One region of the Histophilus somni 2336 genome, then DNA from elsewhere that is predicted to be linked to it. Evidence: riboswitches for the same ligand, from Rfam matches in the RefSeq annotation. Region 1 holds a riboswitch; the other holds the start of a gene.
What was found. Region 1 has a riboswitch for molybdenum cofactor ahead of torA (trimethylamine-N-oxide reductase TorA). Riboswitches for the same ligand answer to the same signal wherever they lie in the genome.
Positions count from the first base shown of each region.

Region 1 (17,010 bases):
ATTGGGACTAAGTCCAATTGTATTTAGGCTGGTAGTTTGTTGTGGAGTAGCATTGGGGGTATTAACACTGGCTGTTTTTTGTGATGTTGAATCAAATAATACATATTGGTTTTTTGTCCAGTCATGAGGATAGGGAACTAGCATAGACGTGCGAGTTGTAACCGCACCTGTATATTGACAAGCATAAAGTTCACGTAAATTTTCTAATTCGGAACACCAAGGGCAAGGGGTATTTAATAGGGCAGGGTGAATGTTAAGTTTTTTCATTTTGGTTTTCTCCATAATTAGATCATAGTTAATAAAAAAGGACGCTATAAATAGCGTCCCGGTAAGTTAAGATTAATTCTTTTCAGATGTAACAAATTCAATAGAATGGTAACTGAATCACAAGATTTGATGTTTTTTAATGAAAATTTATGGATATATATTAACATGTTGCTGATGCAGAAAAAACATTACCATAGAAAGAGGGTTGAACGTGGTTGAGAAAGTCAATCTTTTATTTATACAAGATTTCTAAACCACGTTATTAAACTGGGGCGGTAATATAACTTATTTCAGCAAAAATGAGAAGCTAATTTAGCTATATTTTATCTAAAAATTTTAGGGTATTAGAATTCAGTCAAAATTTTATCCTTTGAAAGAGGGTAATATGTTAAACATCGATAGAAAATGGAAAAGTGCGGTAACAATACCAAATAGAATAACCAGTAGAATAGTGACATTTCCGCCTGCAACCATAAATCCTTGTTTACCATTAGGTAATTGACGTGATTTGTAAGCCAATAATGCAGGGATAATACAAGCCCAAATTGTTGCCACCGCACCTGCATAACCGATAGCTTTCAAAAAACCTAATGGGAAAGCAACTGATAATATTAATGGAGGAAGGAAAGTTACTGCCCAAGATTTTGTTCTCCCTATTTTGTTGTCATCAAATTTAAATAAGTCAGCCAAGAAGTCAAATACACCTAAACCTACACCAATGAAAGAGGATAGAATTGCAGCAATGGAAAAAGCATTAATAGCTTGTTTAACTGATGCAGATTCAATTACATTTCCCAAAGCTTTGAGTAACACATCTAAATTGCCATCACTGGCAATAATTGGTGCAAATTGATTTCGTGGCAGATTACCAAAAATGGAAATGACCCATAGTAAATAAAGTGCAAGGGCAATTATTGTTCCGCCTAAAATAGCTAATTTGGCTTTATGTTCATTTTTATAGTATGCACGCATTGTTGCAACCGAGTGGTGATAACCGAATGATGTTAATGCAACGGGTAATAAACCCATAGTATATATTACATAACTATTATCTGAGTCGGTATTTGTATTAAATAAAATGGCTAAGTCAATATTTTTAGTTAAGCCAAATACACTAAGCATAAAGGAGGTTGCCATAAAAATAATTAATATAACGGAAATGCGATCGACAATGCGAGTGGAATGCCAAACAAAGAAAGAGAATATCAAAACGAAGATAATTGACCAAACTCGAGAGTCAATGTTGAACATTTCATTTGTTAATCCACTTAGGATGCCACCTGATGCTGTAGTATAAGCGTATAGTAAAATACCTCCAACAAAATAAACGGATAAATTGTTGATGATGTTGACAGTATTACCTAATAGGCTTTTGGTGACTGTATTAAAAGAAGCTCGTAAATCAAAATGTTTATAAGCCTCAAGTAATAACCAACCGGATAACGTCATGCAAGTCATCGTAAATCCAATGGTGAGGACAGACCAAATAGTCCAAGCTCCCGCACCAGATGTAGGTAAGCCTAACATTCCGGCACCGACACAGACACTCGCAATAATGCAAGCGCCACCGAAAATAGAAGGTGATTTTTGCATAATATAGCTCCTTTTGAAAACTATAAAAAAACACCGCACTTTTTGTTAAAAGTGCGGTGCCAAATTTAAATCTCTTTTAATCGAGCGGTGAAATGACGCAGTACTTTAGGTTCATAAGTAAAATCTAACCCTTTGATATTTTTTGCATTCTCTTTCACTTGTTTGAATGCTTCAATGATGAAGTCCATATGTGTTTGAGTGTAGGTCGCACGAGGAATAGTTAAACGTAACAATTCAGCCGGGCAAGGTAATTGTTGACCTGTTTTCGGATCTCGTCCTAATAGGAGAGAACCGATTTCTACGGATCGAATACCTGCTACTTTATATAATTCACAAGCAAGAGCCTGAGCTGGGAATTGTTCTGCTGGGATATGTGGTAATAATTTGCCTGCATCCACAAAGGCGGCATGTCCACCGGGTTGTTGACAAACAACACCGATCTTTTCTAAACCTTGTACAAGGTATTCAATTTGGCTAATACGATAAGCTAACCAATCTTGACGCATACCATCACGTAAACCTACAGCTAGGCGTTCCATTGCACCACCTTCTAGACCACCATAGGTAGGGAAACCTTCTTGTACAACACAAAGTGTACGACACTCGTTGTAAACATCTTCCATTGAATTATCTTTGAAGCAGAGTAGTCCTCCAATAGGTACCATTGCATCTTTTTTTGCAGACATAGCCAAGGCATCTGCATATTTATAGCTTTCGTAAGTAATTTGTTCAATAGTCCAATCTTTGTATTCTGCTTCACGTTGTTGAATAAAGTAGGCATTTTCAGCGAAGCGAGCCGAATCCATAATCACAGGAATATCATATTTACGTGCAATTTGGTACATGGCTTTCATATTGGCAAGAGATACCGGTTGTCCACCGGCAGAATTACAGGTAATAGTACATACAATGTAAGGAACATTATTTGCTCCAACTTCTAAAATACCTTGTTCCAGTTTTTCTAAATCAAAATTACCTTTGAAATCATGATCTACATCTGTGTCAAAAGCTTCTTTTATATAGACATTACGTACAGTTGCACCATTTAATTGACTATGACCTTGAGTAGTGTCAAAAAAATAGTTAGAGAAAACAACCATTTTATTTCGATCCAACCCTTTTTCTTGCTCACGTTTTTTGATCAAGACAGGAATATAAATTTGTTCTGCACCACGACCTTGATGGGTTGGAATTGTGTATTCATAACCAAAGATTTCTTTCACTGCATTGGCAAGAGCATAGTAACTGCGACTTCCGCTATAAGCTTCATCACCTCTTAGCATGGCAGCTTGCATATCTTGAGTAACGGCACCTGTACCACTATCAGTTAATAGATCAATAAAAATATCTTCACTGTCTAATAAAAATAGATTCATACCTGCTTTTAAGATAGCTTCATCACGATAGGCACGAGTTGTACGTTTGACAGGTTCAATAACACGAATACGGAACGGTTCTGGTAAATGTTTGAAATTTTCCATGATTAAATCCTCAAATAATTGATTAAAAAATGTATATTACAAAAATATTATTAGGATTGAGGAGTTATGGGAAAATACAGGGATAGCTTTGGATCTACAAGTATCCAAACTTGATTTGGTGATAAAACATTTACCATAGCTTATCCCTTTTTAGAAATGAAATGTAATTTATCTCAGACGAGGAAGATAGTAACTTAGCAATTGCACTTTGTCATATAGAATGTTTTAAATTTGTGAACTAAGTCAAAAATTTTGATAAAAAATAAGACTCTACTTATAGAGTCTTATTTTTATGAAAGTGCGGTTTGTTTCCGCAAATTTTTATTGTGTCGCTTGAATTGCAGTTAATGCAATAGTATACACAATATCATCAACCAATGCTCCACGAGATAGGTCATTGACCGGCTTACGCATACCTTGTAACATCGGACCAATAGAGATTAAATCTGCTGAGCGTTGTACTGCTTTATAGGTTGTATTTCCGGTGTTGAGATCTGGGAAGACAAATACTGTCGCTTTACCGGCAACCGGAGAATTTGGTGCTTTAGATTTTGCTACATCTTCCATTACTGCCGCATCATATTGTAATGGGCCATCTATTAATAAATCCGGGCGTTTTTCTTGGGCAATACGAGTTGCTTCTTTTACTTTCTCAACATCAGCACCGGAACCTGACGTGCCTGTTGAGTAAGAGATCATCGCCACTTTTGGATCAATACCGAATGCTTTTGCGGAATCAGCAGATTGAATTGCAATCTCTGCCAATTGTTCGGCAGTTGGATCAGGATTAACTGCACAGTCACCATAAACAAGCACTTGATCAGGTAATAACATAAAGAAGATTGAAGAAACAATTGAGTTACCAGGTGCTGTTTTAATGATTTGCATCGGTGGACGAATAGTATTCGCTGTTGTATGTATCGCACCTGAAACAAGTCCATCGACTTCGTTAGCCTCAAGCATCATAGTGCCTAATACGACGGTATCTTCTAATTGCTCTCGTGCAGACGTTTCAGTCATACCTTTGGCTTTACGTAATTCTACTAAACGGTCTACATAATTTTCACGTACAGAGACAGGATCAATTATTGTAATACCTTTTCCTAATACAACGCCTTGAGCATCAGCAACACGTTTAACATCATCAGGATTTGCTAATAAGATACATTCTGCAATACCACGTTCTGCACAAAGACTAGCAGCTTTAACTGTACGAGGTTCATCTCCCTCAGGTAATACTATTCGTTTTTTGGCTGCACGAGCTAACTCAGTTAATTGAAAACGGAATGCAGGAGGAGATAAACGACGAGGACGAGTTGAGGCGGCAACTAAATTTTCAATAAATGAAGATTTAAATTGTTGGCTTGTGTATTGTTTAATGTTTTCGATGCGTTCTTTATCATCAACAGGTACTTCAAGGTTGAAGCTTTGTAGAGCCAATGCACTTTGCCATGTATTACCTTCAATTCGAAAAATAGGTAAGCCGGTATTTTCAAATACTGGTTGGCATAGTTTTTTAATTTGATTGTCAATTTTGTAACCACCTGTGAGTAAAATACCACCTAGCTCGATCCCGTTAGTCGCAGCAAGTGCGGAGGCGGTTAGGACATCAGGACGATCAGCGGAGGTAACTAACAGACTACCTGTTTTGAAATGCTCAACCATATTTTGTAATGAACGAGCACAGAAAGTAATACTACGAATACGACGAGTTTTAATATCACCCTCATGTAGAATAGAAGCACCTAAATGATTGACCAAATCAATAGCACGAGTTGCAATAAGCTCCGCATTCCACGGAACGCAAGCTAATACTTTAATAGGGCTTTTTTCAAATAGCTTGTAAACCTCATTAAGGTTATTTTGTTTATGTTGGTAAGCATCAAAAATTTCACTTAGGTCTGGACGAGTACGTCCGGATTCATCAATTGGGGCATTAAATTTATTAATTATGACACCAAGTAAGTTTGGATTATTTTTTCCGCCAAATTGGGAGGCCGCTGCTTCAATGCGTTCTTTTAACTCTGCCGGCGTTTCTGTTGCAGGTGCTGCAACTAATACGATTTCAGCATCTAACGCCTTTGCAATTTCGTAGTTGATACTGTTTGCATAGCCATGCTTGCGAGTTGGAACTAAGCCTTCAACAATAATCAATTCATTATTTTTAGCTAGTTGTTGATGATTTTCAACAATCTTTTCCAGTAACACATCGGATTGATTTTGACCGATTAGATTTTCAGCCACACTTAGCATAAACGGTTCGGCTGTTTCAAGTGTTGTACTGGTACGCACAATTGAAGTAGTGCGGTCTAATTTATCTTCATCGGTACTTGGTTGCGAAATTGGCTTCATGAAACCGATTTTTGCCCCTTTTTGTTCAAGAGCGTGGATTAAACCTAAACTTACACTGGTTAAACCAACACCGGTGCTAATAGGAATAAGGATGATTGTACGAGACATAAAAAAACCTTAAATAATGTTGTTAAAAAAGAAACTGCCGAATTTATCGGCAGCCTATAGATTACAATTAGAAACTTAAACGAGCAGTATCTTGTGCAATTACAAGTTCTTCGTTTGTTGGAATAACGATTGCGATTGGCGTATTATCCGCTGTAATAACACCTTCATTACCAAAACGAGCTGCTGAGTTTTTCTCATCGTCAATTTTATAACCAAATAGTTTTAAATGATTTAAAGTAATTTGACGAACCAAGGCGGCGTTTTCACCAATACCGCCGGTAAAGACAATCGCATCTAAGTTTTCGCCAATAATAGCCATGTATGAACCGATATATTTTGCTAAACGATAGCAGAATACATCTAATGCACGTTTTGCAGCACTTTCTTTTTCATAGTTATCTTCAGAATAACGGCAATCACTCGTTACTTCTGTTAAACCTAACAAACCTGATTTTTTAACTAAAGTTTCCTCAATCTGAGCTACTGACATGCCTAACGTATTGTGCATGTAAAAAATGATTGCTGGATCAAGATCACCGGAACGAGTACCCATCACCAAGCCTTCCAGTGGAGTAAAGCCCATGGAAGTATCAATACATTTACCTTGGCGAATTGCAGCAACAGAGGCACCGTTGCCTAGATGACAGGTAATTACGTTTATTTTATCTTCAGCAATATTTAAACGTTTGGCAGCTTCACGACTCACGAAATAGTGGCTGGTTCCATGCATACCATAACGGCGAACGCCATGTTCTTTGTATAAAGAATATGGCAGAGCGTATAAGAAAGCTTCTTCTGGCATTGTTTGATGGAAGGCTGTATCAAATACGGCTACGTTGTTATCTTTTAAATGAGGAAATGCTTTAAATGCTTCTTCGATACCGATCAAATGTGCAGGGTTATGAAGAGGAGCAAATTCAGCAGCATCTTTAATGCCTTGGATAACTTCATCGGTAATAACAACAGATTTGGTATATTTTTCACCTCCATGAACAACACGGTGTCCAATGGCTGCGATTGAATTTTTAAGATCTTCAGTTAAGATAGTTGAAACGATAAAGTTTAATGCTTCACTATGTGCTGCACCGGCACCTAAATCTGCATTACCTTTCTCACCATTAAGTTTCCACTTAATTCGGGCATCCGGTAGGTAGAACGCCTCGGCCAAACCTGATAATTTTTCAGCACCTGAAACTGGATCAAGAATAGCAAATTTTAAAGATGAACTACCGCAGTTAAGAATTAGGACTAATTTTTGAGACATACGAGACCTATTTTGAAAGTTAAGTTAAAAAATAAATTCATTTACTCAACAATATTCCAAGTAAATGAACTGACATGAAAGTCTTTGCCCTGCATAGAATATACTTTTCAGATAATAAAATAAATTGGTAAAATTAAAAAATACGACTTTTATCAAAAAATGTATCAAACTCATCGTTTAATTTTCTTGATAAAAATGATAGATTTTTTTATAAATAATTCTAAACGAATATGTATCAAACACTAAAATTAGGTCAACGTTATTTGGAAACTTGGCCTTCAATACCTAAACTGAGTATTATTTTTCCTGAAAATCGAGTTATTAAGGTAACATTATTTGCACAAAAATTTATGCCGTTTTTAGCAGTATTTTCATTAGTTTGGCAACAAGTTTATATAAAACATGATCTGGTTGCTTTAGCTATTGCAGTTTTAACCGCTTTGTTTGCGTTGAGCTTGCCATTACAAGGTCTATATTGGCTAGGTAAACGATCAAAGTTGCCTTTACCTCCACAAACAAAGGTATGGTTTGATAAGATAGTTGAGGTGTTACAGCAAAAAAATACTAATCTTGTTTCTATTGAGCAACCAACGTATCAGGATTTGGCAGGGTTATTGCGTAAAGCTGAACAGAAATTAGATACTGAGTTTTGGCAGAGTATTTGAACGAAGTTCATCGCTAAACAGCAAGTGATACATCTAATGGGGTAAATATAGTAAAATTTTCCCCGCACTTGGGTATCAAGTAGCTTATTTTTTCACTAGATAAGGAAAGAAAATGCTTTGTGCTATTTACAAGACTAAAAGAAAAGAAGGGATGTATCTTTATATTGAAAAACGGGGGCATTTTGATTCCGTTCCATCTTCCTTACTTGAGTCATTCGGCAAGCCAATTTTTGTGATGTTATTTAATTTAGCAGGACAAAAATCATTGATTAATGCTAATAATGAAGATGTGCAACAACAAATTAAACAAAATGGATTTTATTTGCAGATGCCAAAACAGCAAGAAAATTTACTTGAACAAGAAAGACAGTATCTTAAGCACAATAAATGACATAATCAATGATATGATTTTTTAAAATTTTTACCGCACTTTGACACTTTTGAAAAAATAAAGGCGATCATAGATCGCCTTAAATGTATAAATTATGCTACACAGACCGTTTCGGTTGGTCAAATACCGTCACTTTCGGTGCGGCTTCTGTGTATTTTTCCACTTGAACAATACATGTATTCGGGGAATTACCTTGTGCTAATTTTGAAGTACCTTCATCACGTGTCAGTACGTTGGCACAACCATTTTTACATAAAGGTTGTTCTGATTGACCTAAATCAGCCGGATCATACCAAGCCCCCTCATGTAATGCGACCGTACCTTTAATAATTCCTTCAGTAACTACCGCACCTGCCAATACTTGTCCTCTTTTGTTGAAAATACGAACAATATCACCATCCATGATGCCACGAGCCATTGCATCTTCTTTATGAATTAACACAGGTTCACGATCGTTTACTGCATATTTTTTCCGTAACGATGTGTGAGCCAATTGACTGTGTAAGCGATAGTAAGGATGTGGTGTAACTAATGCTAAAGGGGCTTCCGTCGTTGTATTACCTGCAAATTCTTCAGGAACAAACCAATATGGATGACCTTTACAATCATCATAATTCATTTTTGCGACAACATCAGAGTAAATTTCAATTTTTCCTGATGGTGTACCAAGTGGATTCAGTAAAGGATCATTGCGGAATGCTTCGTAACGTACCCATTTTTTTGATTTTTCAGTTGGTTTAAAGTTAACAGGTTTATTTTCTTGCCAGAATTTTTCAAATTTCGGCATAAGTACACGATTTTTACGTGCTGCATTAAATGCCACGTTGTAAAAATCTTGCAACCATTCCATTTCCGTTTTTCCTTCAGTAAATTTGTCTTCTACTCCTGCACGTTTGGCTAATTCTGCAAAAATATCATAGTCATTTTTCGCTTCAAATTGTGGAGGAACAACTTGTTTCATTGGAAAAATATTCATCATGGCATAATCACCGGACATAGTTAAGTCGTTACGTTCATAGCTCGTTGTGGCTGGTAATACAATATCCGCCATGCGAGCAGTCGGTGTCCAGTTAACTTCATTGACAATAACAGTTTCAGGTTTTTGCCATGCTTTCACTAATGTATTTGTATCTTGGTGATGAACGAAAGGATTACCACCCGCCCAATAAATTAACTTAATGTCAGGATAGGTCACTTTAGAGCCATTATAATCAATTGTTTTTCCGGGATTCAGCAATACATCAGCAATACGTGCTAATGGGAAAGAGAATTTTGATGTATCATCAAGCCATGTTTTTTCTCCGGCTTGTAGTGATGGATTAGCTGTAATTGAACCAATAATACCACCGACTGCGGAAGGTGCACCACCATTAGAATAATGATAACTGAAACCAAATCCGCCTCCAGGTAACCCAATTTGTCCCAGCATCGCCGCTAAAGTAACTAATGTCCAGTGAGTTTGTTCACCATGGCGTTGACGTTGCATACCCCAACCGCCCATTAACATAGTACGTTTTGACGAAAAATCAGCAGCTAACTGTTTGATGATATCTGCAGGTAATCCACAAATTTTGCTTGCCCAATTTGCGTCTTTCGGTTGACCGTCAGTTTTTCCTAATAAATATTGTTCAAATTTATCATAGCCAGTAGTGTATTTTTTCAAGAATGCCTTATCATGTTTATCTGTAGTAACCAACGTATGTGCAATCCCCAACATTAAAGGAACATCGGTGCCTGTATGCACAGGTAACCATTCTGCATTTAAGAATTCACAGCTTTCACTTCTAACTGGATCAATACAAATAATACGTTTACCGCTTTCTTTCAATTTTTTGAAATACTCAATACCTTGTTGATCGGTGGAAGTCCATGCAATTCGCAAAGTCGTAAGAGGATTGGCAGCCCATAAAACAACAATATCTGAATTTTCTAAAACGGTTTCCCAGCTGGTTTGTTGTTCATAAACTTCAATTGTACCTAATACATGAGGCATAATTACTTGTGCCGCACCTGTTGAATAGTCCCCTTTGACTCCGACAAATCCACCGGTAACATTCATGTAACGCTGTAACAAAGTACGGCTAGCATGTAATGCACCTGAGCTATACCAACCATAAGAACCGGCAAAAATACCGCCTGCACCATAAGCATCACGAACACGTTTCATTTCACCTGCAACTAACTCAAAGGCTTTATCCCAAGAAACACGAACCCATTCATCACGTCCACGCAAACTGGTATCTTTATTACCCTCCAAAAATCCTTTACGAACCATTGGATATTTTACCCTTGTTTCACTATAAAGTTGGTCAGCTACTACGCTTTGTAATTCATTTTCGACTGAAATTGGCATTGCAGATCCTGATTTAACTACCTTGCCATTTTCTACAACTACACCTAAAGCCCCCCAATGAGCAGCTGTTACAACGGTATGTTGTTCAGCCGCAACAGCTTTCGAAGCTAATGTTCCGACAACACCGCCACTTAGAGATACGCCAGCCACGCCTAATGATGAATTTTTTAAAAAATCACGGCGACTTGTATTAACTTTATTTTGTGTTTTCATTTTAAACCTCGTTATTTACTAGGCTCACAATGAACTGGTGAAAGAAAAGACATCGAAACGGTTAGAAAACACACCGCACTTTCTCCAACACATTGTGAAAGTTTTATTTTCGACACCTTTCTAAAGGGAGTGGCACAACCATTTCTAGTTATACCATGTGCAACATTTGACAATGTTACAGGCTTGCAACCTTATTTTGCAACTTAGGTCAACAAGCTCGGAGTCGTCAGTTTTTTCAAAAATTTCAGCGTTTCCTTTAAGCGTAGCTTAATGGCTTTTTTCGCCAAAATCTTTGGCATTGCGTTGTAAATAGATTGTTACAGATCGTACGTCATCTGCTGTCATTGATGTACGATCTTTCATCGAATTTACAACACCAATCCATTGATTTGCAGTGTAATGATCTGCCCCAATTGGTGCATGACAACCACTACAATGAGTTTGATTTAAATTATTTCCAAACTGATTTAATGCCTCTAAATTAGACGTTAGTGCATTTTTTGCCACGTTTATTTCAAACGTAACCTCTTTCCACTCAGAATCTGTGACTTTGTCATGAACAGTTTGCAACACGTTCACATTTTTCTCAATTCCATCACCTAAAGCCAACATAATGCGTTGCCCTAATTGTGCATAGACTATTGTTTCCGCCCCTACTTGTTGCCAACCGTGAATTGTGCCGATAACATTGTCATCTTGCAATTTCCAATCATTCACTTCTGCAAACGGCATTAACCGCACTTCATCGCCTTGTGCCAGCTGTGCCGGACTCATTGCCAAACTATATAATATTTTATCGGTTTGCTTAAATTCTCCTGCATGTTTAGTTAATTCACCATATGCGGCTGTATCATCAACCTCTATTTCAGGCATAAAATGAGCAATACCTTTATGGCAATCAATACAAGTTTGATTTGTTTCGATGCCGGTTTTGTGCATTTTTTGTGCTGTCGGTGTTTGCGAAGACATTTCCATTGCTTCGAAACTATGACAACTGCGACAAGTGGCAGAATCTGATTCTTTTAAATCTTGCCAAACGGACTTCGCCATTTCTAAACGATGCTTTTCAAATGCTTCTTCATCAGGCAATTTATCAGTAACATAAGTATGCCAAAGATCTTTCACTGCAAAGACTTTTGTTTTCACATAATGGAAAACGTTATCTTGCGGGATATGGCAATCCGCACATTCGGCACGAATCCCTTTTCGGTTAGAGAAATGTATAGAGGCTTCCCATTCTGCTTGAGGTTGTTGCATTGAATGGCAAGAAACGCAAAATTCAGTGGTACTGGTTGCTTTCATTGCATACTGTACTCCCGCTAAAATAATCACCCCTAATAACACACCAACGATTCCACTAAACAGCCATTTTTTATTTGATTTTGCCATTCGCTTTTCCCCCAAAAATAAAATTCAATAAATCAATTACAACAAAAAAATCATACTCTTATATTGTAACGATATGATGTTGGTAATTCACTAGGCACACACGAAAAATAACGGCTATTTGCACCGCTCTTGACGTAGATCAATATTTAAATTTAAGAGTGAATATGTGAAATAAAATGCGTAATTTTATGTGGCATTTTTAGTATTTTCACCCATAAATTGAAAGGATTGATATGGTACAATTTTGTTTTTTATCTTATGCAGAGGAAAAGGATAGGTTCTTTTTTGTGCCACTATTAAAGTTAAAGGAGAAAAGCAATCTTGTTGTTTTTTTTCACTCAAATTGACTTGATCGAGTATTTCAAAATTTAATAATTTTATCCAATCAAGGATACGCCAAGTGAAATATTGTTTAAAGGGAAGTGCGGTTTGATTTTTATGATTTAAATTTTGTTTGAAAATCAATGGGCTATAAGGGTTAAATAAGGAAATAAAGAGATAACCGTCATTTTCTAAAACCCTGGCTATTTCACCTAATAATTGATGGGAATGTTGCGTGAAGTTTAATGTATTGGCTAATACGCAAGCGTGAATAGATTGTTGTACAAAAGGAAGTTGTAATGGATCAGCTTGTATCAGACTAATTTCTTCTGTTACGTTTTGATTAGCTGGAAAAAGTGCGGTAGGATTTTTCGTCATTTCCGGCATGAGGATTATTTTGTGGCGTAAAGGTAAATTGAGTTCTAATTCAGCACTTAATCCGCCAATCATGAGCCACTGATCGCCCAAGACTTTTGGAAACCAATCTGCAAAAAAATCATTGATTAGGCTACAATACGTTGTTCCTTTTTGGATATGTTGCCAACTCATCGGCAATCGATAATTTTTTACTGATTTTATGTTGAATTTCATATTTTCTAACTTGATACCCTTTGGAGGAGCTTGATGTTAATTCCTATTCCTGCACTTAATGATAACTATATTTGGGTGTATAAACGAGAGAATTTATCTGTAATTGTGATCGATATACCGGAAATAGCTGCATTATCTCAATTTATACAGGCACAAAATTTAGTGATTGGAGCTTTGCTGATCACACATAACCATAGGGATCATATTGGTGCTTTGGCTGAATTTAAGCAGTTTTATCCTCATGTTCATATTTATGGTCCGGCAGAATGTGCCGATCAAGGGGTGACACAAGTCATTGATGCAGGAAGGTTAATTATTGATGAATATCATATAGATGTATTACCGACCGGCGGGCATACGGCACAGCATCTTAGTTTTTTGGTAGATGGTCATTTATTTTGTGGAGATACTTTATTTTCTGCTGGTTGCGGGCGTGTTTTTACGGGAGACTATTCGCAAATGTTTACTTCTTTACAGTTACTCAAATCCTTGCCGGATGAAACAATAGTTTGCCCAGCTCATGAATATACGTTAGGCAATTTAGCGTTTGCTTTAACTACAGGCAAAAATAAAAGTGCGGTTCAAAAGCAACTTGAAAAAGTAAAAAAACTAAGAGCAGAAAATAATCCCAGTTTGCCGACAACATTAGCATTAGAAAAACAAATTAACCCATTTTTGCAAGTTGAGGGCCTTGAGGAATTTATTGAGTTGCGTAAAGCAAAAGATATGTTTTAACCTAAATTAGCAATTCTATTGTATTGATAGACAATCGAATTTGCTCAATGTGAGACAATTTATTAGAATAGCGACGTTTTTTACATGAATTTCCCAACAATAAATTATTTATGACCATTCTTGTTCTCGGTATTAATCATAAAACTGCGTCTGTTGCACTACGAGAGAAAGTTGCTTTTTCTGACGAAAAGCGTTTGTTGGCATTGAAGCAAATTAAACAAACTCAGCTGGCAGAATGTGCGGTGATTTTATCAACTTGCAATCGAACGGAAGTGTATTTACATAATAAAAATGTTGGACCTCAAAATGATGAAGTCTGGTTAGATAGTTGTGTTCAATGGTTTGCAGATATTCATCAAGTAGATTTAGAAGAACTGAAAAGTTGTTTATATAGTCAGCAGAATTTACAAGCATCTCGTCATTTAATGCGGGTTGCTTCCGGTTTAGATTCTTTGATTCTCGGGGAGCCACAAATTTTAGGTCAAGTAAAACAGGCCTATCAAATGAGTGAAGAGTATTATTCACTGCATTCTGATATTGGCATGATGAGTACTGAGTTATCTCGCTTATTTCAAAAAACTTTTGCTACGGCAAAACGAGTTCGTACTGAAACTCATATTGGAGAAAGTGCGGTATCGGTTGCTTATGCAGCCTGTAGTTTAGCTCGTCAAATTTTTGATAGCTTACGCAATTTGAATATTTTGCTTGTGGGTGCCGGAGAAACCATTGAATTAGTCAGCCGTCATTTATTGCGTCATGGAGTGAACGGCTTAGCTATTGCTAACCGTACGTTATCTCGTGCGGAAAAATTGGTGGAAAAACTAGAAACAACACAAAAGATAGATATTTTTAGTTTAGACAGACTTTCGGAAGGGTTAAAGAGAGCAGATATTGTTATTACCTCTACCGGCAGTCCTCATGTTTTAATCTCCCGAAACTTGATTGAACAGGCACAGCAAATGCGTCATTACAAACCAATGCTGATTGTTGATATTGCGGTTCCTCGTGATGTGGAGGAAAGTGCGGGGGAAATTGAATCTGTATATCATTACACTGTAGATGATCTACATAATATTATTCAACATAACATCAACCAACGTGAACAAGCTTCTCAACAAGCTGAACATATTATTCAGCAAGAAAGTGCAGATTTCTTTGAATGGCTTAAAGTACATCAATTTTCTAATTTGATTCGCAATTATCGAGAAAGCGCGGAGATAATTAGACAAGATTTACTCGAAAAAGCCTTGCAGGCTCTGCAAAATGGTGAGAATACAGAGCAAGTTTTACAAGAGTTGAGTCATAAACTGACTAAGAAGCTGATCCATCAACCTACTCAAGCTATGCAAACGATGGTAAAAGCCGGTAATACAGAAGGTTTACAGGCTTTTTCTCATGCAGTTAAGTCCTAGGAAAGTACAATTTATTTAAGTTTATCCAGTTTTGCCAATAAAATAGGTGCTGGTTGTTGTTGAATTTTATACATACGCCAAAGCAGTAAAATAGCAGCGATTGTTAAACTCACTACAAAAGATACCCAAAAGCCGGCAGCACCGATACTTGGAATAATCCAGTCGGTTCTTGATAAGGAAAATCCTAACGGCATGCCAATGCCCCAATAACAAAAAAGGGTAATGTATAAAATAGCTTGTGTATCTTTATATCCCCGTAATGCACCACTGGAAACTACTTGAGCTGTATCCGAAAATTGATAAAGTGCGACGAGCATCAGCAGACTACTTGATATAGCAATCACTTCTTTATCATTTACAAAAATTGCTGCTATTTCATAGCGGAAGAAAAAGATGATGGATGCCGTCAGGAAAGCAATAGATAAACCTACAGTAAGAGCAGAGAAAGATATCTGCTTGGCATTATCTATTTTGCCTTCGCCTAGACGTTGACCAACAAGAATAGTAGTAGCCATACCTAAAGACATAGGTAACATAAATGCAAAGGAGCTGGTATTTAGTGCAATTTGATGGCTTGCTACAACTTGAGTACCGAGAGGTGATAATAATAGTGAGGTAAGTGCAAATAATGCCACTTCACAACATAAAGAAACCGCAATAGGCAATCCTAAACGAAATAATTTTGCCAAAGTTTTCGTATCAGGTTTTTCAAATAAATGTTCAAAAACCTTGAGATCACGTTGATTTCTAGCATGCTTACTATAGACGATCATCATTAAGCACATTATCCAGTTGACAATAGCTGTTGCAATGCCACAACCAACCGCTCCAAACGCCGGAATACCTAATTTGCCGTAAATAAAAATATAGTTTAGAGGGATATTGCATAGTAAGCCAAAAAATGTAATCACCATAGCCGGTTTTGTTTTGGCAATGCCGTCATTTAAGCAACGGAAGTTAATTAATAATAAATAACCAGGTAATCCCCATAACATTGCACGCAAATAACCGATGGTAATATTGGCAAGTTTTTCTTCCATTTTCATATATTGAATGACAAAATCGCTATTGTAGATTAATAAGCCAAGAGGAATACAGCTAATAAAAACAATCCATAAGCCTTGGCGTATTTGATGAGCAATATGATCTCGTTGTCCGGAACCATTTAAATAAGAGATTGTTGGAGGCAAGGCAAGTAATAAGCCATGTCCAAATAATACTAGGGGTAACCAAATAGATGCCCCAACTGCAACGGCAGCCATATCTGCTGCACTAACACGTCCAGCCATTATTGTATCTACTAACCCCATGGAATTTTGTGCTACTTGTGCAAGTAAAATAGGGGTAGCGATGGCAATTAATTTTTTAGCTTCTGTGTGATATTGTTGAAAACGAGTTAATTTCATAAAAATCCGATTTTGCTATAATATTGGAAATATTTATTTAGAGAGAACTTTATATGTTTACAGGAATTGTCCAAGGAACAGCACAAATTCAGTCTATTATTGAGAAAGCTAATTTTAGAACACAGGTAATTAAAATGCCACAGGATTTATTAGCAAATTTAGAAATTGGTGCATCTATTGCAAATAATGGTGTTTGTTTAACGGTTACAGAAATTAAGGGTGATTTGATTAGCTTCGACTTAATGGCGGAAACATTACGTATTACAAATTTAGGTAATTTAGCGGTAGGCGATTTTGTTAATGTTGAACGTGCAATGAAAATGGGGGATGAAATTGGCGGGCATATTTTATCCGGTCATGTTTATTGCACTGCAACAATCCAAAATCGTATTCAAGCAGAGAATAATTTGCAAATTTGGTTTGAAATGCCTACAGCTGAATTAATGAAATATGTGTTAACTAAAGGATT
Region 1 is NC_010519.1:1,444,815-1,461,824, forward strand. It holds gene HSM_RS06560 (beta/alpha barrel domain-containing protein) at 1-267, opposite strand, end outside; gene HSM_RS06565 (aromatic amino acid transporter) at 631-1,860, opposite strand; gene tnaA (tryptophanase) at 1,926-3,341, opposite strand; gene tnaC (tryptophanase leader peptide) at 3,392-3,478, opposite strand; gene pta (phosphate acetyltransferase) at 3,663-5,801, opposite strand; gene HSM_RS06580 (acetate kinase) at 5,869-7,065, opposite strand; gene yfbV (terminus macrodomain insulation protein YfbV) at 7,296-7,730, shown strand; gene HSM_RS06590 (YcgL domain-containing protein) at 7,843-8,121, shown strand; gene torA (trimethylamine-N-oxide reductase TorA) at 8,219-10,687, opposite strand; molybdenum cofactor riboswitch at 10,785-10,922, opposite strand; gene HSM_RS06600 (NapC/NirT family cytochrome c) at 10,955-12,076, opposite strand; gene HSM_RS06605 (class I SAM-dependent methyltransferase) at 12,263-12,988, opposite strand; gene gloB (hydroxyacylglutathione hydrolase) at 13,022-13,723, shown strand; gene hemA (glutamyl-tRNA reductase) at 13,834-15,135, shown strand; gene HSM_RS06620 (MATE family efflux transporter) at 15,147-16,541, opposite strand; gene HSM_RS06625 (riboflavin synthase) at 16,595-17,010, shown strand, end outside.

Region 2 (17,010 bases), 290 kb from region 1:
TTTATCCAGTTTGATATTTTCAAAACTCACATGTAAACCATCGGCAATAATACCGCTATAAATATCACTATCTAATACTGCACCAACGACACCCATTGCACGTCCAGAACTAATTGGCGACATAGCATTATGTAAATGTGTTGCAAAACCTGCTCCTAGTTGAATAGCCTTTTTTGCAACTTCATAGCTTGCATTGCTGTGTCCTAAAGAAACCAAGATCCCATTTTTTACAAACTCAGGAATATGTTTTGCGGTTGGATTTTCTGCTGCTAAAGTAATTTTAGTAATGACATCCGCATTATCACATAAGAAAGATTTCATCTCGGGCGTAATTTCTCGAATATATTCATCACGATGCACACCTTTACGCTCAACACTTAGATAAGGTCCTTCTAAATGCAAACCTAATGCTTGATTTTGATATTTTTCCAAATAATCTCGCATGACTTGCACCGCACTTTTCATCCCTTCATCAGGTGAAGTGATAAAAGTCGGAAGATAGCTTGTCGTACCGGAGCGTAAATTCGTTTCTTGCATAATCTCTAATGTGCGGACACTAATATCTTCATTAAACATTACGCCCCCACAACCATTTAACTGCAAATCAATAAAACCAGCGGTTAAATTATTACCTTTTAAATCAATACGTTGAATTTCATTACATAGCTGTTCTTCGGAAACAATGGCTGAAATTTTATCGTTTTCAACCACTACTGCATGTCCGTACAGCACTTCTTTTGCCGTATAGATCACACAATTTATAAAGGCATATTTCATTTTTTCGTCCTTTTAATCAAGCACGCTATGAATAGCACGTTGTTCCAGTTCAGTAAAATACTTAACCGTTTTTACTTTTAATTCTTGTGTTGCCGGTTCATCACAAACAAAAATAGCATGACGATGTAATTGCAATGCACTAATTGTCCAAAAATGATTAACATTTCCTTCAACACCAGCTTGTAAAGCCAAGGCTTTATTATGTCCTGTTACCAACAACATAACTTCTTCCGCATCTAATAAAGTTGCAACTCCAATAGTAAGTGCATATTTAGGCACTTTAGTTACATCATTATCAAAAAAACGAGAATTGGCAATTAATGTATCTTCTGTTAATGTTTTAATTCGAGTACGAGAGGCAAGAGAAGATGCCGGCTCATTAAAGGCAATATGCCCATCAACCCCTACACCGCCCATAAATAAGTTAATCTTACCGTAAGATTTAATTTTCTCTTCATAACGGCGACATTCTTCATCATGATCATCTGTATTCCCATCTAAAATATTAATATTTTGTGGCTGAATATCGATGTGATTAAAAAAATTATTATACATAAAAGAATGATAACTTTCAGGATGTTCTTTAGGTAGACCTACATACTCATCCATATTAAAAGTTACAACATATTTAAAACTCACTTCCTCCGCTTGATACAGTTTAATTAACTCTTTATATGTCTGTAATGGCGTTCCTCCCGTTGGTAAACCTAGTACAAACGGACGTTCTGCAGTAGGAGCGAATGTATTAATACGGTCAACAATATATTTTGCAGCCCATTTACTGACTTGTTGTGCTGTTTTTAATGGAATTAAACGCATAAAATCACCTTAATTATTTCGATATTGTCATGTACAAAATGAAGTTTTATTTCAGAAATAGAATAATAAATAAAATTATACACTAAATCTAATAATAATTAGCCTATTTCTTAAAATAGTGATCTCAATCACAGATAAATAACCGCTACATTTGGATTGTTCCACATTGCGAAACATATTATTAAGCAACATTAATGGTGTCGGTATAAAGGATAATATAAACCTTTTGATTTACCATTTTTCCAACGCTTGTTGATCGGATTCTCGATGTTCAATCCAACGTGTACCTTGGCAAGTTTGTTCCTTTTTCCAAAAAGGGGCTTTGCTTTTTAAATAATCCATAATGAATTCATTAGCCTGATAAGCATCACCTCGATGAGCTGTGCTGACACCCACTAAGACAATTTCATCACCCGTATTTAACAAACCGACACGATGCACAACTGCAACTCGATAAAGTTGCCAACGTTTTTTTGCCTCGACAACAATTTCCTGCAAGGCTTTCCCTGTCATTGCCGGATAATGTTCCAAATATAAACCGGAAACCGAATCGCCCAAATTCATCTCTCTTACTTTACCGATAAAAATAACCGCAGCACCTACGCTATGAGGCTCGGTTAGCCATTGATAAATCGCATTTTGATCAAAATTTTGCTCTTGAACGGAAATTTTAATATCTGGCATTTATCCTCCCGTAACAGGTGGGAAAAATGCAATTTCATCTCCGGAACGAACCGCACTTTCCAACGGTTTAAGCGTTTGATTAATCGCAACCAATAGCTTCCCTTTCTCTAAAGCTAATGCCCATTTATCACCTTTTTGGCTGAGATGTTGACGTAACTGCTCTGCTGTTGCAAATTCCGCTTTAACCTCTAATTCATCAACACCGATTAATTCTCTCGTTTGTGCAAAAAATAATACTTTTAACATCTTTATAAATTCACTTCTTGTCTATTCAGCAATAAAATGCCCTGATTTTCCACCGCTCTTTTCAAGTAATCTAACCTGTTCAATAACAATGTCTTTTTGTACTGCCTTGCACATATCATAAATGGTCAATGCAGCAATACTGGCGGCGGTTAATGCTTCCATTTCAACGCCGGTTTTTCCACTTAATTTACATATACTTTCAACACGAACACTACTTATTTCAGGAAGTGCGGTCAAATTTACTTCAACTTTTGATAATAACAATGGATGGCACAACGGAATAAGTTCCCAAGTACGTTTTGCCGCTTGAATTCCGGCTATACGTGCAGTAGCAAACACATCACCTTTATGATGCTGCCCTGAAAGGATCATGTTCAATGTTGTCGGCAACATTCGAACGAATGCTTCCGCTCTTGCTTCACGAACAGTATCTTGTTTAGCAGATACGTCTACCATGTTCGCTTCACCTTGATGATTGATATGCGTAAATGTTGTCATATTTTCCTTTTATCCTCCAATACTCGCCAAATGATTTCGAATACCGCTATCGCCAATATGTAAAAAATGATGTTCTCTTTTACTTTGCAATGCTGTAAAAATTCGACTTTTTAATTGGTTCTGCTGCTCATCAAATTGCAATAAATCTCGTAGATCAATTCCTTCTTCACCAAATAAACACAAGTGTAATTTTCCCTTTGCCGAAACTCTTAGACGGTTACAACTTGTGCAAAAATTTTTTTCATAAGGCATGATCAATCCAATTTCGCCCTTATAATCAGGATGTGCAAATACCTTTGCCGGTCCATCTGCACGTTCTTTTTTCTGTATGCTCCACCCTTCTCTTATAAGTTTTTCCGCTAAAATTTGACCTGATAAATGGTATTGATGAAAAAATTGAGCCATTTCGCCGGTTTGCATCAATTCAATAAATCGCATTTGAATAGGACGCTCTTTGACCCACATTAAAAATTGATCAAACTCCCTATCATTGAGAGATTTCATTAACACTGAATTCACTTTAATTTTTTCATAACCAATTTCAAAAGCACGGTCAATTCCTCGCATAATATCGTGAAATTTATCAACGCCGGTAATCGCATGAAACATTTTAGGATCAAGGCTATCCACGCTCACATTGATTGCACTGATTCCCGCTTTTTTCCAATCCTCAACTTGTCTAGCCATTTTGTAGCCATTAGTCGTCAATGCAATATTTTTTATTGTTTCAATAGCACGAATATTTTCAACAATGGACAGGAAATCTTTACGAAGAGTTGGCTCACCACCGGTAATACGAACTTTTTCTGTACCTAATTGTGCAAAGGCATTCACCAATCGTTTAATTTCAACCAGATTCAGAAAACTGGGTTTTGTGCTTTCCGCTCGATAGCCATGAGGTAAACAATAGTTACAACGAAAATTACACATATCCGTGACAGACAAGCGTAAATAATAGTATTTACGTTGAAACGCATCAATAAGATGATTTTCAATAACATTATGAATAGAAATAGATCTTTGCATTAGACACCTTTTTAAATAAGAAAGGATAAGTCGTTTCCAATATTATCCCTGAGCAATTATATTTGCTGGCATTGTTTCCTTATTTTTCAACTTAGGTAAACAAGCTCGGAGTTATGCGATAACGCTCGTATTTTAAAGAAATTTAACTCATTAGCCTAGTCTTAAATGAATGAAATTAAAAAATTGTAATTTAGTACATAAATTTAAGTGATAAACATTCACCTTAAGCATTTCAATCTTTATAATAGGTGAAATTTTATGGAGAGATATTATGGCAACAATTAAAGATGTGGCAAAAATGGCGGGAGTATCCACAACAACGGTCTCCCATGTCATCAATAAAACACGTTTTGTTGCAAAAGAAACTGAACAACAAGTTTTGCAAGCAATAAAAAACCTCAACTACTCACCAAGTGCGGTTGCCAGGAGTTTAAAAGTCAATACAACAAAATCTATAGGAATGATTGTTACAACTTGTGAAACTCCCTATTTTGCAGAAATTATTCATTCCGTGGAAGAGCTTTGTTATCGACAAGGTTATTCTCTATTTCTATGCAACACGCAAAATAATCCGGAGAAAATCAAAAACCATCTCGACATGCTGGCTAAAAAACGTGTTGACGGCTTACTCGTTATGTGTGCTGAATATACTCAAAACTCTCTTAATCTCCTTGCCGCATTCGAAGATTTGCCGATGGTTGTCATGGATTGGGGACCATTTAATGAAAATACGGATCTTATCCAAGATAACAGTTTCTCCGGTGGATATATTGCGACAAAATATCTGATTGATAATGGTCATAAAGATATTGCGATTATTTCCGGAGAATTAAAAAAAACTACCGCAGTAATGCGTTATCAGGGATTTGAAAAAGCAATGCAAGAAGCAAATCTGGCTATCAATCCTGACTGGATCATGGAGGGCTTCTTTGAACCGGAAGATGGCTATGAATGTATGAATAAAATTCTTGTGCAAGATAAACTGCCGACTGCAGTCTTTTGTTGTAACGATGTTATGGCATTGGGTGCAATTTCAGCAATTGGAGAAAAAAGTTTGAAAGTGCCTGATGATATTTCAGTTATTGGTTATGATAATATTCATGCCTCACGCTTCTTTTCTCCCCCTTTAACAACGATACATCAATCAAAATCTCGTTTAGGTGTACAGGCAATTAACCTATTGTTTAAACGGATTAGTGAAAAGGGGAAAGAACATGAAATTATAGAAATTTATCCTGAGCTTGTTATTCGCAAATCAGTGAAAACGCTATAAAATCTATCTTAAAATAAATCTCCATAATATTTTTGTAGGTATTTATTTTTTTATCTATTATCTAATTGAATATGTTCAAACAATTTTTTCACCGCATTATTATCTCTTAAACGTTCAGCTTGCTCGACCAATGTTCGAGTTAAGTGCGGTGAGAAATATTGAATAAAATCGTACATATAATTTCTTAAAAAAATACCATGTTTAAACGCTATTTGTGTCATACTCGATCTAAATAAATGGCTTGCATCAAGTGCAACTAAATCATTGTCAGCCTCAGTGTGTGCCATTGATGCCATTATTCCTACGCCTAACCCTAAACGGACATAGGTTTTGATAACATCGGCATCTGTCGCTGTGAAAACAATGTTAGGCAATAACCCCGCACTATTAAAAGCATAGTCTAAATCAGATCCCCCTGTAAAACCAAAGGTATAAGTCACTAGAGGATATTGACCAAGTGCTTCAATTGTCAATTTCTTACATTGAGCCAAAGGATGTTCCGGTTTGACAATTACTGAGCGATTCCACATATAACAAGGCAATAAAACAACGTCATCAAAAAGATATTGTGCTTCTGTTGTAATTGCAAAATCAACCTCACCGAATAAAAGAGCGTCATAAATTTGCGTAGGAGAACCTTGATGAATATGTAAACTTACTTCCGGATATTGTTTAGAAAAACGTCTAATGACGGAAGGTAACATATAACGAGCCTGCGTATTTGTTGTCGCAATACGTAAAACTCCACAATTTGGACGAGTATATTCATTGGCAATTGCTTTAATATTTTGTGTTTTAACTAATAATTCCCTTGCCACGGCGACAATTCTTGCCCCTGCCGGTGTTAGGCCTTTAATATGTTTACCATTGCGTTCAAAAATCTCTAAACCCAACTCATCTTCTAACAACCTAACTTGTTTACTGATACCGGGCTGAGAAGTAAACAATGCGTTAGCCGCATCAGTAACATTCATATTTTGATTAACAATTTCAACAATATAACGAAATTGCTGAATTTTCATAGCAATACCTAAAATCTCAATGAGAAAAAAGGTGCGTCAAAACACACCTTCGATAAAAAATTTATTGTGGATAACGAGCTGCGACTTCAGATAATAGAGGTTGCAACTCTCCCTGTTGAAACATTTCTAGCATTATGTCACAACCACCAATTAATTCTCCCTCTACCCACAATTGCGGAAAAGTAGGCCAATTAGCATAATTCGGTAATGCCGCTCGAATATCTGGATGTTGTAAAATATCAACATAACCAAAAGGGACATTACAATTAATTAATACTTCAACCGCTCTTGCAGAAAATCCACACGACGGGAATTTAGGCGATCCTTTCATATAAATAAGAATTGGATTCTCACTGATTTGTTTTTTAATTTTGTCTAAAGTTTCCATAATATCTCTTATAAGGTAAATTCGGGCTGAATTGTAGCATAATACAATAAAGCCCTAAATAAATATTTAGGGCTTATAAAATCTACTAAAGGATAACGATATTATTTGCTACCTTTCACTGAGATTTCAACACGACGATCTTCTGCTAAACAGGCGATCAGTGCTTTACGGCCTTTAACCGAATCACATTTCATACCAGTCACCGGATTTGCTTCACCGTAACCTACCGCACTAATGGCATCTTGAGCAACACCTTTAGAGACTAAATAATTTGCTACAGTATCCGCACGACGTTGTGATAATTTTAAGTTTGACGCATCAGAACCGATACGGTCTGTATAACCAGCCACAGAAACTTGTGCGGTTTTTAATTGTGCGATTTCACCATAAACACCGTCCAATGTTTGTTGAGCTTCAGGTTTTAATGTATCTTTAGCGAAGGCAAAATTCACATCTGAATTTAAGCTGAACACTTTGTTTACTACTTCAGGTGCCATAACCGGTTTTTGACCGAAACGGTAAGATAAGCCAAGTGTTACCGCACCGATACTTGGTGTATAGTCGAAACGTTTACCATCATTCTTACGTGCTTTACCAACGCCTTTAACCCATTGATATTCCAAACGTAATGCCAATTCCGGTAAAGAAGGTAGGCTGTATTCAACACCCGCTGCGAAAACCGGAGAAACTTTTAAAGTGTTTTTCACACCGTCTGCTGAATTTTCGAAATTTTTAACATTAAGATAATTAGAACGAATTAACGCCGCACCTACACGACCGTAAATATCCAAGCCTTCTAATACAGGGTAGCTTGCTTTTAAGCCTAATTGCATCCCTTGAGCGGTATGTTTAGCTTCTTTTTTATCTTTACGGCCTTTCGCTTGACCGAAATACTCAGAACCCAACTCTACAGCAACATGATCGGTAATTTGGTAACCACCAAAAATACCATAAGCTACTGAATTACGAACTGTTCCTTTCTTTTCTGTAGAATTTTCAAATTGATTAAGACCGTCATGGAAAGATGCCCAACCGGCTTTCGCACCGGCATAGAACGTATTTGCTTGAGGTGCCGCTTGTACAGAAGCGACAAAACCTGCGATAGATAATGCAATAATTGTTTTTTTCATTTGAATTTCCTCTATATTAATTATCAAGAAATTAAGCACTACATGTATTCCGAAGATTTAAACATCTCTAGGAATTAAGGTGGGATTTTAACCTAATTTTACAAAAAAGATAAATTTTTTCTCTGATTTATCTTATTAAAGCCTAAAATTTAAGCAGATTTTCCATTTTTTTTGCTTTAACTAAGAATTCTTTTCTTTCATGACTTGCCATTTGATTACTTGTTCCCGGTAATTTCACTGTTAACGGGTTAACAGGTCTACCGTTAATATGAAATTCGTAATGTAAATGAGCACCGGTTGAACGTCCGGTATTTCCCGATAATGCTATACGTTGTCCTCTTTTTACCGATTGCCCTGGTTTGACTAATGAGCGACTTAAATGCATATAGACTGTCTGATATTCTTTGCCATGTCTAATCATCATATAACGTCCGGCACCGTTAGCCTGATAAGCGACTTTCTCTACTACTCCATCTGCCGGAGCGATGATAGTCGTGCCTACAGGTACAGCAAAATCAACCCCTTTGTGCGGTCGTATTTTTCCTGTAACGGGATGACGGCGAGCAAGATTAAAAGGAGAAGACACCCTAGCTTGACGTAATAAAGGATAACGTGCGAAACCTTTCCCTAAAGTTTCTCCCTGACGACTATAATAGCGTCCATTATTTGCTTGGATTGCGTAATAACTTTTTCCACCGGACATAATATGTATGGCTTCGACCTTGCCTTGCCCAGTCAATTTATTATCCAGATACTCTCTCGAAACTAAAACGGCAAACTTATCCCCTTTTTTTAACTTATTAAGACTTACCTGCCACTGAAGTGCGGTAGTTAATTGAGCAATTTGTTTACTGCTCAAGCCCAAGGCTTTCAAACTGGCATAAAATGATCCTTCTATCTGTCCTTTTAGAACCTCTTCTTTCCAAACACTTTTCTTTTCTAAAATTTGACGTTTAAACTGAGATTCATTAACTCGCTCATAAATACGTTCTTCACGTTCGGAAACAAGCCAATTTAAATATTCCAAATTTCCATCATTATCCAATATCCAATAAATTTGTTGGCCAGCTTTCAGGTTTTTTAATTCTGGATAACTCGCCATCATTTGACGACTTATTTCCTCATCCAACCCTGAATGTTCCAGTACATCTTTCAATTTATCGCCACGTACAACAGTATGAGAAAATTGATCTTTAATCCGCATTGCCTGATCCGCTGCATCTAATAAACTATTTAACGCATCTTTGGCATTATCAGGCAATGATGATATTTCATTATCCAAATTAACTTGATCCGTTTCATCATCCAAACCGTCTAAATCATCATAAGACAATTCACTGTTATTTTTTTCATTTGCAATTGGCATATCAACGGATGTAGGCTTCTGAGAAGAAACATCGTTTCTCAAGAACAACCCTATACCCATTAAAATAAATAAAATAGCTACAAAAAAAACGGCAACTTTTATGTAGAATTTCTTTTTGCGTCTATCTCTAGCTAATTTAATGTGCTGCACCATTCTAATAACAACTCTATAAAATTTCAGAACTTCAATAAGACCGAGAATTGTACTAAAAATTCATTTCATTTCATAAAAAAAATTATACACCCGCATAATTTATAGACATAAATAATTACTACACCTTGTTAAAATAAAAAAAATAAGCTATTTTTCTACTTCAATTTTACCTCAGACATTTGTTTATTATGCAAATTCACTCTCTAAAATATCCATTAATCGAATTAAAAGGCGTTAATGTAACATTCGCACAAAAGACTATTCTAAGCGATATTAATTTAACGATTTATCCCAATTCCATTATGACCATTGTAGGACCGAATGGAGGCGGAAAATCAACATTACTCAAAGTACTATTAAAACTGTTACCCGCCACAAGCGGTGAAGTTATTTATAGCAAAAATGTCGTCATTGGTTATGTTCCACAAAACATTTATTTGGACAAAAGTTTGCCTATTACCGTAGAAAAATTTTTATCTTTAAGAAAAGGGACGCATAAACAAGATATAAAAGATGCTTTAACATTACTTTCCATTGAACATTTACGTTTGAACGCTATGCAAAAACTGTCCGGCGGTGAAATGCAACGTGTTTTGCTAGCTAGGGCTATTTTGAATAAGCCTAATTTACTTGTATTGGATGAACCTACTCAAGGAGTAGATATAACAGGACAAGCAGAACTTTATCAACTGATAAAGCAAACTCAACAACAACTCAATTGTGCCATTCTCATGGTTTCCCATGATCTACATCTTGTCATGGCAGACACAAACGAAGTTCTTTGCGTTAATCAACACATCTGCTGTGCAGGCTCTCCTGAGGCAGTATCCAATGATCCGGTTTTTATTCGTTTCTTTGGCAATCAATTCGCAAAAAATATCGCTTTCTATACTCATCACCATAATCATAAACATAATATTCATGGTGATATTTGTTGTGGTCAAGATTTCCGGTCTACACAATGTAAACACAAAATAAATTAAGGAATAAAAATGCTTGAAATTCTCTTTCCCGCTTGGCTAACCGGAATATTACTCTCATTAATTACCGCACCTTTAGGCTCTTTCGTTGTTTGGAGGAAGATGGCTTATTTCGGTGATACATTGGCACACTCTGCCTTACTTGGTGTTACCTTAGGCATTTTTTTACACATCAATCCATATGTTGCTATTCTAATATTAACCGTATTATTAGCGATCTTAATGGTTTGGCTGGAAAGTAATACGCAATACTCCATAGATACCTTGTTAGGTATTATTGCACATAGTTGCTTATCTCTTGGTGTCGTTACCGTTGCTTTACTGCAAAATGTTCGTGTAGATTTAATGGCTTACTTGTTTGGAGATTTATTGGCACTGGGATTTGATGATCTCTATTTTATTGCCATCGGAGTAAGCATCGTATTAGGAATTTTAATCTTTTTTTGGCAACCTTTATTATCAATTACCGTCAGTCCTGAACTTGCTCAAGTTGAAGGCATTAATATCAAAAGAATGCAGTTTCTATTAATGATTTTAACCGCACTTACCATTGCATTAAGTATGAAATTTGTAGGTGCTTTAATTATTACTTCATTACTGATTATTCCAGCGGCAACGGCAAAACGTTTTGCAAGAAGTCCGGAAATGATGGTGATTATTGCTATTTTTGTGAGTATGATTTCCATCACATTAGGATTAACATTATCAGCATTCTATGATACGCCTTCCGGTCCTTCCGTTGTTATTAGCTCTACGTTCTTATTTATTCTTTCTTTATTTAAAAAAGAAAATAATTAGGTAAATTACAATAAAAAGACGCAAGGTAACCAAAATACCTTACGTCTTTCTTTTTATTATTGAAAAATTAATTTATTTCCAGAGAGTAGGATCAACGCCTTTACGAAGTAATTGAGGGTATTGTTCAATTTTAAATTCAGGATCTTTACCCGCTTTGAGCTGTTGGCGGTAATCTTTTAGCAACAACATAACTATCGGTGCCAATAAAACAATAGACACAAGGTTAATTAATGCCATAATCGCCATCACCGTATCTGCAAAGTTCCATACAATATTTCCTGAATTGACTGCACCAAAATACACAAAGAACAACACAATTAAACGGAAAGTGAGAATAAACAATGGTTTATTGCGAATAAAACGAATGTTACTTTCTGCATAAGCGTAGTTTCCGATAATAGAAGAAAATGCAAATAACAATAGGATAAAAGCTAAGAAATGTAAGCCAAATTCACCGACATGGTACTGTAAAGCATATTGGGTTAATGAAATGTTTTTCAGTTGTTCGCCACCATAATTATCTGACAATAAAATAATCACCGCAGTACAAGTACACACAATAATGGTATCAACAAACACACCAAGCATTTGAATCAACCCTTGACTTACCGGATGTTTGACATCTGCCGAGGCTGCTGCATTCGGTGCCGAACCCATACCAGCCTCATTGGAGAAAAGTCCCCGTTTAATTCCCATTAGCATTGCTTTGGAAAAAATTGCACCGAACATACCGCCAGCCATCGCATCAAAATTAAAGGCACTCTGAATAATACGACTTATTACTGTCGGTACCATTTCAATATTCATACCTAAAATAATCACCGCAATGATTAGATAAAACAACGCCATCATAGGAACAATCTGAGCAGAAACTTTACCAATACGTTTCACTCCACCAAAAATAATTAACCCCGTTACGATAACGAGAGTTAACCCGACATAGTGCGGTTGCCATTTCCAAGCATTTTTTGTTGCCTCAACAATAGCATTGGATTGAACTGCATTAAACGCAAATCCGAACGTAAATATTAAAGCAATTGCAAAACATACTGCCAACCAAGGAGCTTTCAATCCTCTTGTAATATAATAGGCAGGTCCGCCACGAAATAACCCGTTTTTATCTTTAACTTTAAATAACTGAGCCAAAGAAGATTCAGCAAATGCACTGGACATTCCAATCAACGCCGTTACCCACATCCAAAAGACAGCACCTTCCCCGCCAAGTGCTATTGCCGTTGCAACGCCTCCGATATTACCCACACCTACACGGCTGGCTAAACCAGTAGTAAATGCCTGAAATGGCGTTAAAGATTGTCCTTGAACAGCCCGTCCAAACCACATTTCACGCAAACTTTGTGGAAATAAACGTAATTGAATAAAGCCGGTTGCTAACGTAAAAAACACACCTACACCAAGTAATGTAATAGTCGCTAAATCCCATAGTGGTCCATCAAATTTATCAACAAACCAACTTAGTGCTTGTTCAATGTTTATTATTATAGTTGAAAACATAATCTACCTCCCATTAAATTGAAACGTGAGTATTTAAATACAAATTTAAAAAAAACAAAAACAAAAATAATTAAAATATAAAATAAATATTCTTCAATTAGAAAAAATCTAATATTAAAGCGTTTAATTAAATAAAAAACAATAAAAGGAGGTTCTACTTTTGAAAAAATACTAATCTCGTGATAAAAAGAGTGCGGCCGCACCTCGTACACCGCCGGAATCACCAAATTTTGCTTTTTTAATTAACGGTACTTTCGCTGTACGCATTAAATGCTGCGGTAATGCTTTAGGTAATGCTTCATATAAATAATCAAAGTTGGACAAGCCTCCTCCTAAGATAATCACATGCGGATCAAGTGCGGTAATAATATTGCCAATTGAAATCGCACACAGCTCAATAAAAAGTTCAACAAATTTAACCGCACTTTCGTCTTTGTCATAAAAGCACCGAATAATTTCTTTAGCGGATAACGCCTTTCCTTGTAGATCACGATACAACATTTCAAAACCACGACCGGATAAGTAAGTATCCAAGCATGCTTTATTGCCACAACCGCATTCATAAATAGGTGCTTTATCCCAACCTAACAATTTCAAGGCGTGATAATTAAGTTGCAAATGCCCCAATTCGCCCGCCATACCGCTTTGCCCGGAATGAACTTTGCCGTTAAATACTAAACCGCCGCCAAAACCGGTACCTAGAATCAAACCTAATACGACAGGATATTGCTGGTTATCTTTATCCCAAGCCTCTGACAAGGCAAAGCAATTTGCATCATTTTCCGCCCGCACTTCTCTACCTAAACGCTCAGATAGATCTTTTAAAATAGGTTTATTGTCAGCAACACGAATATTTGTAATCTCTGCAATACCGGTTTCCTGATTAACAAATCCGGGAACGCCGATGCCAACTGTACCTTTACAGGCAAATTTTTCATCGGCTTTTTGCACTAAATGGGTAATGACATTTAACCATTCATCATAACTGTCTTTGGGTGTATCCACTCTTTCGGAATAACGTTTCTCCAGTTTTTCATTAAATACAGCAAGCTCAATTTTTGTGCCACCAATATCAAATCCGTAATACATAAATCCTCCAAATATAACCAATACCAACCGCACTTTTATATCTTGTCAAAAACAAAAATATCTTTTCTTTGTAAATAAGCAAATATAATCAAATGCACAAACCAAGCGATTAAAATAGAAGCCAATAGATCAATAGGATAATGCATACCTAAGCGTAATCGACTCACTAACATTAACACCGCCCACACAGTTACAACAGGTACTAGCAATTTAATTTTAGGGTTGCGATGACCAAGTAATTGTGCAAATCCAACAACTAATAGCAGCCAAGTTGCCGCAAACATTGTATGTCCGGAAGGGAAAGAATAACCTGTTTCATTAGCATGATGTTCGATCAACCAATCAGGTGTGGTCTGTTTTGTCTTTGTTTCTTGATAATATTGATACACTATTTTTTTCCGCTCATGGCGTTTTTGTGCATAAAAATCATCTGTACTCATGTCTGAATTCTGCACTATTTCTTGCACTAAAGGACGAGGTTCAGAAAACATTGTTTTTAAACCGCTCTTAATGCCTTGAGTCAAAATAACTGAACATGCCATAATCACAATTGCCCATATTGCCTGTTTTTTATCCCGAATTGCAACGAAATAAAATAAAGCAAATGCAATACAAGTGATAATTGCATAAGGTGTGCTACCCGTTTCTGTTAAAAAATATAAAAAATAATCAAGCGAGGCAACTTCATTAGATTGCCAGTGCCAATCAATGAAGTAAGTAAAAATTGGTACAACGCAAAGTAATAAAGTATATAATGAAAAACGTTTTAACATCTTGATAACTCATAAAATGAACTTATATAAGGCTCTTGCATTTTAACATTATCAAGTTATAAAAAGCTAAAAATAAGTATAGGTATTTTATTATGTCCAAAATTCAGTTAGTTGCTGAAGCTAAATTACCCACCGAGTTCGGAATTTTCCGTATTGTCGGCTTTGAGTTTCCTGATACTCAAAAAGAACATGTTGCTCTTGTAATGGGCGATATTAATGATGATAAACCTGTTCTTGCACGTATCCATTCAGAATGTTTAACCGGCGACGCTTTACATAGCTTAAAATGTGATTGCGGTTTCCAACTGGCGACCGCATTACGCCAAATCAGCGAAGCAGGACGAGGAGTATTGATTTATCATCGTGAAGAAGGGCGTGGTATTGGACTAATTAATAAAATTCGAGCTTACGCTTTGCAAGATCAAGGATTGGATACGATTGAGGCGAACCTTGCTTTAGGTTTTGCTGCTGATGAACGCAACTTTTCGGTTTGTGCCGATATTTTTGCATTACTGGGGGTGAAACAAGTACGTCTGCTCACAAATAATCCGAATAAAATTGAAACCATGAAAAAATCCGGTATCAATATTGTGGAGCGAGTGCCATTGAATGTAGGTGAAAACCGCTATAACACAGAATATCTAGATACGAAAGCAAAAAAAATGGGACACTTTATTGTGCATAATAATGAACAACATTTAATCGCTTGTCCGCATTGCCAAGAAGAAATTCCGAAAAAATAATTTTCATAGGTTGGCATTCCCCAACCTATATTTTTAACTAAGTTGTCCAATAATTTATTTTTCTATTTAATCTTTCTCACTTAATTCCGGTATTATGTAGCAGTTGCACAAAGACCAAAATTCAATTTTGACCGCAATAAAATTTCTGATGCCCTTAACTCCCAAAACAGAGTTAAGGGCATTTCTTTTGCTTAATTCTAACTCATTTTCCCACACATTAGACAAAATTTCCTTACCGCAGACGTAACCAATCCGCTCAACCTTGTAAAAGGTAAGCAATTTTCCCTGATGCAAATCGGGATGTGATTTTGCAATTAAAAGTTAAGCTGCAAGTAATTCCTGTTCATACTTCATCATCTCATTGAGATTTTTGAAGTAGGTTTGGGAGATTTCTTCAGGACTGAAAGCGGTTATACCAATAAGCTCTTGGGTTCGATGATTACCTTGCCAATAGCCGACCCATTCTCTTAATGGCAATACCCATAAACAGCGTTTAAGAATATCATTGAACAGCTCACCATTAGACTTTTGACGGCTATCCGACATAAAGGCAGCTTGATTGGCGTAATGTAGGGCGTATTTATTATCACATTTATGGTGTACGCCACGATGTAAATCACGAAAGCGAGCGTTGAAGGATTCAGCAAGATTATTGTTGATGCCTTGATAGCTATACGCTTCTTGGTGATTGACTGACCAACGTGTGTAGTGAAAGTCTAAACCTGAATAAGCAGGGTTTTCATCACACATGATATGGCTGCCACTTTTAACAAATTGATGATTCATTTTCAAAATGGTTTCGGCACTTTCACTGTAATCCATTGCAACAAGGGTGCGGTTTGAACCCCACAGATTTTCATCGTTGGAGGCTCGTTGGCTAAAGTTGATAATACAGCGTTTAGTCGGGCGGAATTTGGGAAGTTTTGTCTTTTTGTCTCTCTGTTTATATCTGTTTTTACGGAAATTAGGTTTTCTGAGCCTAAAGTTTATCCACGCCCCATCTTCGTGAATTTCGCCTTGTAATGGACTTAAATCACGAGTTTTGAATAGGGTTTCACGCAGTTTATGACACAAAACAAAAGCGGTTTTGTAATTGATATTTAAGTGGCGGCTCATTGTGATAGCGGAAATACCTTTTACGCTATTGACAAATAGGGCGATGGCAGCAAGTAAATCAACGAGCGGTAATTTATGAAAAGCAAATACCGTATTTGTTGTGATGTAGAAATGACGTTTACAATGTTTGCAGCACCAACACTTACGAGATTCGAGGAAATAAGCGTGATGACGAACACCATAATGTGGACAACACACATCACGGATATTATCAGGGTTTCCCCAACGATTTGCTTTTAAAAGTTGAAAGGCTTCATCTTCGCTTAAACGGAAGATTTTTTTGAGATTTAAATTCTTAGATTTGCTAGAAAGCAGATAGTGCTGTGCCATAAGTATTCCTTGTGTGTACAAGGTACTCAAAGCCAAATGCCAGATATAAAAAATCGCCCACCTGAATTTTCAGGTCGGCTCAAAGCGTTTTGATTGCTTCGAATACCTAGCATAAGCACCATAGGAATGGCGAAATTTGATAACTCACCAGTGAAGTTATCTAGTTTAGCGGGGCTTTAGCCCTAAACCGTAATGAAACAGCACATGTACGCCTTATATAACAAACATACATGCTATAAAGGGTGTTCTAGCAAATTGTCTATCTTCAAAAATTTGAAGTATTCTTG
Region 2 is NC_010519.1:1,731,841-1,748,850, forward strand. It holds gene nagA (N-acetylglucosamine-6-phosphate deacetylase) at 1-777, opposite strand, end outside; gene nagB (glucosamine-6-phosphate deaminase) at 790-1,596, opposite strand; gene moaE (molybdopterin synthase catalytic subunit MoaE) at 1,828-2,280, opposite strand; gene moaD (molybdopterin synthase sulfur carrier subunit) at 2,281-2,526, opposite strand; gene moaC (cyclic pyranopterin monophosphate synthase MoaC) at 2,548-3,024, opposite strand; gene moaA (GTP 3',8-cyclase MoaA) at 3,034-4,050, opposite strand; molybdenum cofactor riboswitch at 4,039-4,173, opposite strand; gene purR (HTH-type transcriptional repressor PurR) at 4,322-5,323, shown strand; gene cysB (HTH-type transcriptional regulator CysB) at 5,374-6,345, opposite strand; gene grxD (Grx4 family monothiol glutaredoxin) at 6,407-6,733, opposite strand; gene ompA (porin OmpA) at 6,835-7,863, opposite strand; gene mepM (murein DD-endopeptidase MepM) at 8,006-9,382, opposite strand; gene znuC (zinc ABC transporter ATP-binding protein ZnuC) at 9,571-10,365, shown strand; gene znuB (zinc ABC transporter permease subunit ZnuB) at 10,375-11,160, shown strand; gene HSM_RS07810 (alanine/glycine:cation symporter family protein) at 11,233-12,672, opposite strand; gene nagK (N-acetylglucosamine kinase) at 12,844-13,761, opposite strand; gene HSM_RS07820 (phosphatase PAP2 family protein) at 13,797-14,534, opposite strand; gene ribA (GTP cyclohydrolase II) at 14,627-15,277, shown strand; gene HSM_RS07830 (IS1595 family transposase) at 15,599-16,723, opposite strand.
Region 2: it holds a riboswitch for molybdenum cofactor, as region 1 does, so the genes downstream of both, moaA (GTP 3',8-cyclase MoaA) here and torA (trimethylamine-N-oxide reductase TorA) in region 1, are expected to answer to the same signal.